2 regions of the Arthrobacter sp. StoSoilB20 genome follow, and region 2 is predicted to be linked to the other one. Evidence: predicted binding sites of a transcription regulator. Region 2 holds the regulator's gene; the other holds the start of a gene.
What was found. The regulator Rex, encoded in region 2, represses fermentation and respiration genes when NADH is low (regulators of the CRP and FNR family bind a similar motif). The targets are predictions, from matches to a motif close to CTTGTGAANNNNTTCACAAG.
Positions count from the first base shown of each region.

Region 1: the regulator Rex is predicted to act here: its motif matches at 2,847-2,866, upstream of LDN85_RS12750 (glyceraldehyde-3-phosphate dehydrogenase).

Region 1 covers NZ_AP024651.1:2,821,092-2,827,245, reverse strand. Annotated here, with positions in the region: gene LDN85_RS12770 (Nif3-like dinuclear metal center hexameric protein) at 1-753, shown strand, start outside; gene LDN85_RS12765 (C4-type zinc ribbon domain-containing protein) at 844-1,581, shown strand; gene LDN85_RS12760 (peroxide stress protein YaaA) at 1,613-2,374, opposite strand; RNA gene rnpB (RNase P RNA component class A) at 2,433-2,824, shown strand; gene LDN85_RS12750 (glyceraldehyde-3-phosphate dehydrogenase) at 3,124-4,575, shown strand; gene LDN85_RS12745 (hypothetical protein) at 4,650-4,859, shown strand; gene LDN85_RS12740 (HNH endonuclease family protein) at 4,976-5,776, shown strand; gene LDN85_RS12735 (acyltransferase domain-containing protein) at 5,761-6,154, opposite strand, start outside.
Region 2 covers NZ_AP024651.1:3,765,053-3,771,206, forward strand. Annotated here, with positions in the region: gene LDN85_RS17090 (TlpA disulfide reductase family protein) at 1-376, opposite strand, end outside; gene LDN85_RS17095 (histidine phosphatase family protein) at 379-1,044, opposite strand; gene LDN85_RS17100 (YceI family protein) at 1,252-1,803, shown strand; gene LDN85_RS17105 (hypothetical protein) at 1,994-2,707, shown strand; gene LDN85_RS17110 (hypothetical protein) at 2,983-3,732, shown strand; gene LDN85_RS17115 (redox-sensing transcriptional repressor Rex) at 3,777-4,472, opposite strand; gene LDN85_RS17120 (glutaredoxin family protein) at 4,561-4,815, opposite strand; gene LDN85_RS17125 (HAD-IB family hydrolase) at 4,949-5,797, shown strand.

The DNA.
Region 1 (6,154 bases), 940 kb from region 2:
GTAGGGCGCCCCAACGTTCCCGTTACCAAGGTCCTTTTTGCGGTGGACCCCACGTTGGATGTTATTGATGAAGCCATTGAGTGGGGCGCCGGGTTGTTGATTACCCACCATCCGCTGCTCCTTAAAGGGGTGAATTCGGTAGCCGCCACCTCGGCAAAGGGCCTGGCGGTCCACCGGTTGATCGAGGCCGGGACCGGACTCCTGACCGTCCATACCAACGGGGATTCCGCCGTCGGAGGAGTTTCGGACGTCCTTGCCGACGCTTTTGGACTTGAGAACGTGTCCCCGCTGACACCCGCTGCCAACGGCTTGCCTGAAGAAGGCATAGGCCGGGTGGGCGACCTGCCGGAACTCGCCACCCTCGGCGACTTTGCGGCGAGGGTCTTCGAAATGCTTCCGGCAGTGGCCGGTGGTGTCCGCGTTGCCGGGGACAAGGACGGACTGGTCCGGCGGGTCGCCGTGTGCGGTGGGGCCGGAGACAGCCTGTTCGACGCGGTGCGTGCCAGCAACGCCGACGTGTATGTCACCGCGGACATGCGCCACCATCCGGCCTCGGAAGCCCGTGAGGGAGCAAGCAACGGGCGCCCCTACCTGATTGACGTTTCGCATTTTGCCAGCGAATGGCTTTGGCTGCCCGCCGCAGCCGAAGCGCTGGGAAACGTCCTAGCGGACCAAGGCTATGACGTCGAAATCCGCGTCAGCAGCACCAACAGCGATCCTTGGGACTTCATACTCACTCCCGGCGGGGACTAGAGTCTAGAAGGATACGGGCAGCCCCAACAGAACGGGGTTGATCCGGCCGGAACTGATCCCCAGGCCCGGCAGCGACAAGCGGAGGTAAGCGTGGCGAAAGCAGCACCGGCAGAACAACTGAAATTGCTTGAACTGCAGGGGCTGGATGCCAAGCTTAAATCGCTGGCCGGTCGTCGGCGGGTCTTTGAAACCGATCCCCGGATCAAGGACCTCACGGATGCGCTGACCGTTGCCAATGGTGAACTCGGCGCGGCAAAGGTGGCCGTCCGTGACGCCGAGGCTGAGCTTCGGCGTGCGGAGGCGGACGTGGAGCAGGTTGCCACCCGGATCGAACGTGACGAAACGCGGCTTAACAGTGGCACGGGACTGTCCAAGGACCTGGTGGCACTTCAAAATGACATCGCCTCGCTGAACAAGCGCCGCTCGGACCTTGAGGACGTTGAACTTGAGATCCTGGAGCGGCTGGACACGCTGCGTGAGCGTCAGGCCGCCCAGCAGGCGATTGTCGATGACATCCAGGGCTCCTTCGGCAGCATCCGCGCTGAGCTGGATGAAGCCATTGCCGAGATTGCAGCTGAAGAAACCGTGGTTCGGGGCCAGCGCGCAGCGTTCGCCGACACCCTTGATGCCGGGCTGCTGGCAGTGTACGAGAAGACCATTGCCAAGCGTGGCGTCGGTGCTGCGCGCCTGTTCCACGGCAAGTCCGAGGGCTCGGGCATGATGCTCAGCCCCGGCGACCTTGCCGAGGTCAAGGCCGCAGCCGAGGACGAGATCGTTTTTTGCCCGGACTCAGGGGTCATCCTGGTCCGTTCGGCCGAGTGGAACTGACCGGGCCCCACCTTTCCCGGCCCATGCCCGGCTAGGTCAGGATGATGTTCAGCGCGTGGGGCTTGCGGGCCGTGCCCTCAACCAGTTCCGCAGTCCACACTTCGCCGGCAGCCTTCAGGAGCTGACCTGGAGTTGACGGGGCTTTGCCGCGCCTGGTCAACAGGTGCCGTGCCAACTCACCGCGTGTGTGCTTGGCAAAGTGGCTGACCACGGTGCGCTTGCCGTTTGCCTCATTGAAGACATTGACATTGACGGTCTGCGCCGCCGGGGGAGCCCAGGCCGCGGCGTAGGTGCTGGAACGGCAATCGACCAGGAGTTCCCCTTCGCTGCGCGTGGCGAGTGCAGCGTTCAGTTGCGGCTTCCAAAATGAGGCGAGGCGTCCGACGTCGGGCAGTGCCGTTCCCATGGACAGCCGATAGGCGGGCACGTGGTCGCCAAAGCCGATGGCGCCCCACAGGGCTGAGACCACCAGGATGGATTCGGTGGCCTTGCGCCGCTGCGTGGGAGTCATGCTGTTATAGCCCAAGGCGTCGTAAAGAACACCCGAATAGACCTGGTGCGCCGGCGCTGCCGGTTCCGCGTTGAGCCGGGTATTACGTTCGACGTCGTCCCGCAGCGAGGCTCCGACGCCCAGCAAAGCGAGTGCGTCCTCGTGCGCGCTGACTGTACCCAGGGCCTCAAGGACTTTTGCCCGGTAAGGATTCAGCTCCGGAAAACTGAGGGACTCCCACTCGATGGCGGGACCTTTGGCAGCGGGGGTCTTGCCTTCGGAAGGCGGAAGCAGAATCAGCACCAGCCGATATTACCGCCGGACTTCGGCCGGTCCCAACGCCGGTAGACTGGACGGCGGATGGGTCGACCAGGCGGTCGCGCGTCACGAAAGTGGCTCGAGGAACGTCCGGGCTCCGCAGGGCAGGGTGGTGGGTAACGCCCACTCGGGGTAACCCGCAGGCCAGTGCCACAGAGAACAGACCGCCTGCGCTGCGCGATGTTTTCATCGTGCGGCAGCAGGTAAGGGTGAAACGGTGGTGTAAGAGACCACCAGCTCCCTGGGTGACCGGGGAGGCTAGGTAAACCCCACCCGGAGCAAGGCCAGACAGGACACGTTTGAGGGCTGCCCGCCCGAGTGTCCGGGTAGGCTGCTGGAGGGCGTCGGCAACGGCGTTCGTAGATGGATGGCCGCCACTCCTTTTCCGGTAACGGAAAGGGATGACAGAACCCGGCGTATCGGTCGACCCATCCATTTATGACCGCCACAATAGCGGCGTGTGAGTGATTTCACGCCTCCGGGCGGCCTACGCTCCCGCCTTCAGCCCTAGAATGGTTACTGAACGTAGATGTTCTGCCGCCGGGACTGCGTTCGCAGCCGGCGGATTTTCTTTGCTCTCGTTCAAGGCGCTGTGGGTGGACCGAAGCCCGCCGGCGCATGTGCCGCAGGACTACTCCGGGCGGCCGCTGCCATCTGCATACGAGGACGTATGTGGTTGACCCAAGGAAGGTAGTTCTGTGAGCCAGACGTCAGATTCTTGTCTTGATAAGTGGATGGGCCGGGAGGCCCTCGCCGAGGCCATGATTCCGGTGATCGGCCGGTTGTACCGGGAAAACAACGTGGTCACCAGCATTCACGGCCGCAGCCTGATCAACAAGTCCACCATGAACATCCTTAAGGCGCACCGTTTCGCCCGCCGGATGAGCAACCACGAGCTCCTGCTCGAAGAGACCGCCCCCCTGCTGAACGCCCTGTCGGAGCTGGAACTCGGCGCGGCAGCCATTGATATTGCACGACTGACCGAGAAGTTCCGGGCCGAAGGCAATGGCGCCTCCCTGGATGAGTACCTGCGTGCAGAGCTTGCTGAGATCGTTGGCAAGCGCGGCGCTGACGACCGCACCAGCACCGACGTCGTCCTCTACGGCTTTGGCCGTATCGGCCGCCTCCTGGCCCGCATCCTTATTGAAAAGGCCGGTGGCGGACACGGCCTGCGGCTCCGCGCGATTGTCGTACGCAAGGGTGCGGAGAATGACCTCGTCAAGCGCGCCAGCCTGCTGCGCCGCGACTCCGTCCACGGATCCTTCGAGGGCACCATCCGCGTTGACGAGGAAGCCAACACCATCACCGCCAACGGCGTGCAGGTCCAGGTCATCTACTCGGACAACCCCGCCACGGTTGACTACACGGCCTACGGCATCAAGGACGCCCTGGTGGTGGACAACACGGGCCGCTGGCGTGACGCTGAGGGCCTGTCCCAGCACCTGCAAAGCAAGGGTGCTGCCCGCGTCCTGCTCACCGCACCGGGCAAGGGCGAGCTGAAGAACATTGTCCACGGCATCAACCACCGGGATATCGCGGACGACGACAAGATCGTCACCGCTGCTTCCTGCACCACCAACGCCATCACCCCGGTGCTGAAGGCCATCAACGATAAGTTCGGCATCATCCACGGACACGTCGAAACCGTGCACTCGTTCACCAATGACCAGAACCTGATCGACAACTTCCACAAGGGCGATCGCCGTGGACGTTCCGCTGCGCTGAACATGGTCATCACCGAAACCGGTGCTGCCAAGGCCGTCGCCAAGGCTCTCCCGGAACTTCAGGGCAAGCTGACCGGCAATGCCATCCGCGTTCCCACGCCGGATGTCTCCATGGCCATCCTGAACCTGAACCTTGAAAAGGGCACCACGCGCGATGAGGTCAACGACTTCCTCCGCGAGATGTCCCTGCATTCGGATCTGCGTAAGCAGATCGACTACATCGATTCTCCCGATGTTGTCTCCACGGACTTCGTCGGATCACGCCGCGCCGGCATTGTCGACGGACTCGCCACGATCTCCAACGACAAGAACCTCGTTCTCTACGTTTGGTACGACAACGAGTTCGGGTACTCCTGCCAGGTAGTCCGCGTCATGGAGGAGATGGCAGGCGTCAACCCGCCGTCGTTCCCGGCGCGCGACGTTGTGGCTCCGATCGCGGTTCTCGAAGCGGCCGGCGCCTAGGCACTCCGGAAGTATTCACGGGTTTCCCGGCTGTGTCACTGGCATCGGCCGGGAAACCTGACCAAAATGGGTTCATGGAAAACGAATCGACTCTGGAGCACGAAACCACACTGGAACATGCGCTTGATGTGGCCCGCGCCAATCACAAACAAGCCCAAAAACTCCTGGATCAGGCTGTCGCAGCCAATGCCTCCGGTGACGTCCCGGACCAACGGGTTGAGCAACTGCGCGGACTCCTCGCTGTAGCAACAGAGGATTTGCAGCGCGTGATGCGCGAGCAATAAACCCGGAATTCAGCCCTCACGGTGTGACTTCTCCTACACACTGTGGAACCGGCTCTTTCTGTCGGGGCCTTGTCCTACGCTCGTAGGACCTGCCTGCCCCCACTGGATGGAGTCCCTTGAGTATCACCTGGTCCGCCTACAAGCGCGCCCGCCGCAGATCCCGGCAAGCATGGACAATCCTTGCGCTGTCTGCCGTCACCGTCGTGGGCGGACTCTCCTGGTTCTTCAGCACGGGCCAATTTGACGCCGCAAGTCCGTCGCTGGCGGGACCCAGTGAAGCTCCCGTCTACAACCCCCTCTGGATGAAGCCCGTGCAAGGAGCCGCACCGGTGGCTGCAGGGGACGCCGCTGAGGCCTTGGATCGACTTCCGGTCAAGGGCCGGGCTCCCCAGTCCAACTACGATCGGGCAGCTTTCGGACAGGCCTGGGCCGATGCCGACAGGAATGGATGCGATACCAGGAACGACATCCTGCGGCGTGATCTCTCTGCGGTCGAGTTCACCGAGGGATCTTCCTGCAAGGTGGCCGCCGGCACGTTCCACGAACCCTACACCGGCGCACAGGTTACTTTCCGACGAGGACAGGACACCAGTTCGTCCGTCCAAATAGACCATGTGGTTGCGCTGGCTGACGCCTGGCAAAAAGGTGCACAGCAGCTGACCCTGCAGCAGCGCCGGATATTGGCCAATGATCCTTTGAACCTGATTGCGGCGGACGGGCCGGCGAACGTCAAGAAGGGCGCAGGCGACGCCGCGACCTGGCTGCCGGCGAACAAGAACTTCCGCTGCCACTATGTAGCCCGGCAAATTTCCGTGAAGACCGCTTATAAGCTCTGGGTGACCCAGGCTGAGAAGGACGCCATGAAAGGCGTTCTCTCCTCCTGCCCGGGTCAACAGACGATCTACAGCTCGAGGTGACCGTGCCCCAACTGCCAGGTGCCGCCGTCGTCGATTCTTTCAAGGACCACCCGCTGAAGTGAGGTGTCCCTGGGGAGCTTGTCCAAGTCCTGGATTCCGCGCTGCCGGAAGGTGAAATAGACGGCGTCGGTGGGGGCATCAGAGCACCGGTCCACCGTGAAGCGCCGCGCGAAGGAGGCAATGTTGCTGCCCGGGAGTCGCTCGGCAAGGTAAGGATCCAGCATCCAGGAATCACACGTTGCTGCTGATGCAGGTTTATCAGGGAAGTACCTGGGGAAGAATAATTTTGCCTCGGCAAGGCTTGCATCCACCAGTGCGGGGGAGAGTCCGCCGTCCTCGGGGATGTGCACGCCGAGCACCCAGCCTTGATCCGCCGTA
Region 2 (6,154 bases):
GAAGGTTGACGCCGAAGAACTGGACTCCCTGGTCCTTGAAGTCCTGGTGGAGGGCCTCAAGCTGGGGAGCTTCGATGCGGCACGGAGCGCAGGCGGCAAACCAGAAGTTCAGGACGGTGACTTTGCCTTGGAGATCCTCGGGCTTTACCGTTTGGCCATTAAAGAGGGTGCCCTTGAGGGCCACGGGTGCAGCACGGTCAGCCCTGGCGAACTCCGTCACCGAGCCGTCGCCGGCCACGTAGTTTTTGTTGTCGCCGGCTTTGGCCTGCTTGGCCAGGGAATCTTCCTGCGCGCACGCGGACAGGCCCATGGTCAGTCCTGCGAGGAGGACGCCGCCGGCAGCCAACGCGCCACGGCGTGAAAGGTTGTTGTCCATTGTTATGCCCCCGGGGTGCTGGCCGCGCCGGGAAGCAGGACGGCAGCAGGTTCGGTGTACTCGACCCGCACGATCTTGCCGTCCCCGTCCAGGGTCAATGACGTCAGGGAGGTAAGGGTGCACTCGCGCTTGCGGGGGTCGTGGGCCAGTCGGCGCCCTTCTGCGGTCAAACGGGTGGACCAAATAGGGAGCTGGTGGCTCACCAGGATGGCTTCGGCGCCATCACCGCCCAGTTCAATTGCCTTGGCCCTGGCGTCCTCAACGGCAGCCAGCATCCGCGCTGCTTGCTGTTTGTACGGCTCGCCCCAGGAAGGACGCAGTGGATTGCGGAAGTAGATCCAGTGCTTGGGCTTCAGGAACTCACTCTTGGTGGGGTGCAGTCCCTCGAAGTGGTTCTCTGCCTCGATGATGCGCGGCTCGGTAGTGATCTCCAAGTTCAAAGCCTCTGAAGTAGGCATGGCCGTTTCCTGTGCGCGGGTGAGCGGCGAGGCCACCAAATGGACGATCTTGGAACCCTGGCCGGCGCGCGCCACAAAGTGGTCGGCCAGCATCCGGGCCATCTCCCGGCCACGTTCGGAGAGGTGGAATTCCGGCAGGCGACCGTACAGGACGCCGTCGGGATTATGGACCTCGCCATGGCGAAGCAGGTGGACAGTTGCTTGGGGCATGTTTACCAGTTTCTCAAAGAAGCGGGGCGATCCGAAATCTTCTACCGCTAGTAGAACTCAAAGTTTTTCCGAAATGTTCCCCGGAGTTGGAATAAAAGATGCATATGCATGTTTATACTGGACACGAAGCTCGGTTGACGTTTCAAGCAATCGACCAGACCGGGCAAGCACGCAGTACCTACCAATCGATATAGGAGCAACACCATGATGACTCTTCCCGCTTCCGTCACCACCGGCACCTGGACCCTCGACGCTTCCCACAGCGAGATCGGCTTCACCGTCCGCCACGCAGGCATCAGCAAGGTCCGCGGCCAGTTCAAGGACGCATCGGCCACCCTCGAGGTCGGCGAAACCCTGGCCGACTCCAAGGTCACCGCCACCATCCAGACCGCCAGCTTCGACTCCGGCGACGTCAACCGCGACGGCCACGTCAAGGGCGAAGACTTCTTCGACGTCGAGAAGTTCCCCGAGATCACCTTCGTTTCCCGCCACGTCAAGGCCAACGGAAACAGCTTCGACCTCGTGGGCGATCTCACAATCAAGGGCGTCACCAAGGAGGTCTCCATCGAGACCGAATTCAACGGCGTAGCAGTGGACCCCTTCGGCAACACCCGCGCCGGCGTCTCCGGCGAAACCACCATCAGCCGCAAGGACTTCGGCCTTACCTGGAACGCAGTGCTCGAAGCCGGTGGCGTCCTGGTCAGCGACAAGGTGGTCATCAACCTGGAACTCGCATTCATCGCACCGGCAGCTGCATAGTCTTAGGGCTTTCCGCACGGTTCCACCACGACGGCGCCACCCACAGTCCCCGCCTTTGGCCGGCTGTGGGTGGCGCCGTTTCGCATATCCGGAAGTCACCCCGCAATTGTTCGGCAAAAAGCCTGTATTCAGCTGCGAGTTGGCTGCGAAGTTCCTATGCAACCTTCAACCTGCGGTCTACAGTGATGCCATGAGTACCCCAGACGAAGCACCACAGCCACAGCAGCCCGGCTCCCAGCCTCCGCAGCCGGGCAATGTTCCTCCTGCGGGTTACCAGCCTCCGCAGGGCTACCAGCCACCCCAGGGTTACCAGCCGCCGTCGCAACCCGGGCAGTATTCACAGCCCAACCAAGGACAGGCCGGCCCGCCCCAGACGGGTCCAGGGCAACCCGGTCCCGGGCAGCCCGGATTCCACTTCGAAATGCCAACCGACGGTCCCCGCAACTTCAACGACGTCATGCCCCAGGGCGGCTTCTCGGGAATGTTCAAGACCCAGGGCCTTCCCACCGAACTGAAGGTTTCCTACTTCATCTGGGTGATCTCCGGGCTCCTGGGCCTGCTGTTTGGACTCATTGGGTTCTTCGCGATCATCGCCCTCTTCGCGTTCGCCCCCGGAGTTGCCGCGATCCTGCTGATCATCCTCATCCTCTCCCTCGCCGTGGCCGCTGCGCAGGTAATTCTGGCCATGAAGATGAAGGAAGGAAAAGAGTGGGCCCGCCTGGCATTGACCGTCGTGGCCGTCATCTCCTTGCTGCTCACCATCTTCAGTGCCGCCAGCGCCGGAGGGTCCAGTACAGGCCTCGGCAGCAACTGGTTCGGCTTCCTCGTCAGCGCGGTAGCCGTGGTGCTGATGTGGCTCCCCAATTCCCAACTCTGGTTCAAGGCAGTCAAGGGTCACGCATAGCGCTGACGCAACTGCCGTCGTCGTTCGCTGAACGGCCACCTGGAGCAGAAGGCCGCGGTAAATCCTCCGGATCGCCGCGGCCTTCATCATGCGCGGCCTTCATCATGAAGGCGTAAGCCAACATGATGATTTTTGCCGTCCGCCGGAAATACCTGCGTGGGATCACCTTCAGCGTCAGACCCGGAAGGTACGGTGGAAGCAGAACCACGCTGGGGGCAGGGTCATTTTGCTGATCCCGGCGGCCGCACCAGCAGTCGAACAAGCAAAGGAATGCCATGAGCAACCCTCCGTACCCGCCGTCAAACCCGGGCGATGCCAACCAGCCCCAGCAGCCGGACACCCAGCCCGCCGCTCCGTCAGCGCCCCAGTACGGCCAGCAGAGCCCCGCAGCACCGCAGTACGGGCAGCCTTCCGCGCCCCAGTACGGCCAGCAGAGCCCGGCAGCACCGCAGTACGGCCAACAGTCTTCTCCCTACGGCCAGGCTCCTGCCGCACCGCAGTACGGGCAGGACACCAACTGGCCCAGCCAGCAGCCCGGCCCCACCGCCGTGCCGCCCATGGTCAACTACGCCTTCTGGATGATCATTGCGGCAGGCATTCTCTCCGCGATCAGCTCGCTGCTGTTGGCTACCACTGGTGCTGACGCCTTTATCAATGCCATGAACCAGCAGGCCGGCCAGCAAGGCACTGAGCTTCCCGAAGGGTCCCTGGAAGGCATGCGGGGCGTGATCGGTGTGAGCGCCATCGTCGGAGCAATCGTGGGCCTTGGCCTCTACGCGCTGGTCGCTTTCCCCGTCCGCAAGGGCAAGAACTGGGCCAGGATCCTCGGCACCGTCTTCGCGGCGATCTCCGTCCTGGGCCTGACCAGCCTGTTCCAGTTCGGCGCCACCTACGGCATCTTGCAGCTCATCGTGATCCTGCTGGGTGTTGCGGCGATCGTCATGCTGTACCTGCCGGCGTCGGCTCCTTATTTCCGCAAGGCGCAGCCGTTCGGCAACACGTACCAGAACCCCTACGGCCGCTAAAGACGCAGCCTTAGACAACCCTGCGGGCGCGGACCCGGCGAAGGCTATACAGCCTGGCCCGGTGTCTGCGCCCGTTGTGCGTGATAGGCCAAAATCTGCAGTTCCGTGGCCATATCCACTTTGCGGAGGTTCACGTGCGGAGGGACCTGCAACAGCACCGGCGCGAAGCTGAGGATGCTCCGGATGCCGGCGGCAATGACGCGGTCGCACACAGCCTGGGCCACGGTCGCCGGCAGCGCCAGCACCACCATGTTGGTATGTGTACGCTCCAGGACCCGCTCAAGTTCGGCGGAGTCGCTGACACGCAGCCAGCCAACTTCATTGCCGATCACCATGGGGTCGGCGTCGAAAATAGCTACAACGTCGAAGCCCCGGGACTCGAACCCGCCATACCTGGCCAGGGCTTTGCCGAGGTTACCGGCGCCAACAATGGCGACCTTCCAGTCATGGGTCAGGCCCAGGGCGGCCGCAATGTGGCGGCTAAGGTATTGGACTTCGTAGCCGACACCGCGTGTCCCATAAGATCCCGCGTAGGAAAGGTCCTTGCGGAGCGTGGACGAACTGACCCCTGAGGCCTCCGCCAACGCCTCCGACGACACCCGCTCCACGCCCTCGGCCAGCAAAGAGTTGAGCGCGCGCAAATAGAGGGTCATCCGGGCCACAGCCGCGGGCGGGATCTGCTTGGCGGCAGGTTCGTTGTCCCCGGTTACAGCTTCCGGGGACGGTTCCAGCGCAGTCACGGTATTCTCCATTGCGTCGCTTTGTTGTTCCACTCTATGACCCCCGGCCGGACTGAACAAAAGCCATTACTTGCGGGTAATCCTGCTTTCAGCCCTCCAGGACCTTCTTCAGGGTGCGGGTCAACCGGTCCTCGTCGATCTTCCAAAAATCACGTTGGATACCATCAACCAGCACTACGGGAATCTCCTCGGCAAAGCGTTCCTGCAACCGGGGATCGTCGTCGATCCGTTGTTCAGTCCATTGCACGCCCAGGCTTGTGGTGACACGCTCGACGGCGGCACGCGCCTCCGTGCACAGGTGGCAGTCAGCTTTGGTGAGGAGGACGACGTCGGGAATAGCCATGCCTCAAAGGTACCGTCCAACCGTCTCTCACATCCCCCACCCACCGGACGCACCCTCTCTCACATCCCCCACCTTCAAGCGGTTCACCCGTGCGCCCCCAACGCGGTTCCCGGCGATTGACTAGACTCAAGACATGCCCGAGGAGAAGAACGCCGCCGTGGTCGCAGATGCCTTGGTGCAGAAGCACACTGTGCAGAAGGACGCCGTGCAGAAGCGCACGGGCGAAGCCGCCTTCTTCGACGTCGACAACACTTTGATGAAGGGTGCAAGCCTCTTCCACGTTGCCCGCAAAATGTACGAACGTAAGGCCTTCACACTTTCGCAAGCGGCTGGATTCGCGTGGAAGCAGTTCAAGTTCGTCATGCGGGGCGAGAACATGGAAGACGTCCACTCTGTCCGCGACTCCGCGCTTACCCTTGCTGCCGGCATCACTGTTGATGACATCAAGGCCCTGGGCGAAGAGGTCTACGACGAAATGATCGAGTCGCGGATCTGGCCGGGGACCAAGGCACTCGCGGAACAGCACCTCAGGGTTGGACGCAAGGTCTGGCTCGTCACGGCTACACCCATAGAGGTAGCCACGGTCATTTCCACCCGGCTCGGACTAACCGGCGCCCTTGGCACCGTGGGTGAAGTGGAAGACGGCATGTATACGGGAAAACTCGTGGGCGACATTCTTCACGGGCCTGCAAAGGCAGTGGCGGTCCAGCTTGTGGCCGACAGGGAGGGCCTGGATCTGGATCACTGCTGGGCCTACAGCGATTCCGCCAACGACATCCCTTTGCTCACCATGGTGGGGCACCCTGTCGTGATCAACCCGGATGCAAAGCTGCGCCGGCATGCTCGTGAGAATAACTGGCCCGTGTACGACTTTCGTTCCGGTCGTCGGGCGGCAACCTTGGGACTGAAAGCCGCAACGGTGGGCGGGGCGGTCTACGGCCTCTGGCGCGGATTTTCACGGTTCCGCGGCCCCCGCATCTGACGCTCGTTCACATCCCCGCGCCACAACCCAAACGCTCACTCACATCCCCCGGGCCACAACCCAAACGCTCGCTCACATCCCCTGCCCCCAACCCAAACGCTCACTCACATCCCCCGGAGGCCCCACCGAGCCTGTGGATAACTTCCGGTGACACAAGCGTTTCTGGGCAAGAATGCCAAGTATGCAGAATGCCATGCCTCTTCCGGCTCACCTCACCAACGCACCATTCACGCTCGAAGAAGCGAAGACGGCAGGTCTGGGGCTAAGAAACCTCTGGAACCGCACCACGGTAGATGGGGTCAGCCGTGGCATTTACCGGCCATCGGATTGGAATTTTGAGCTGTCAGCCGCCGCTAG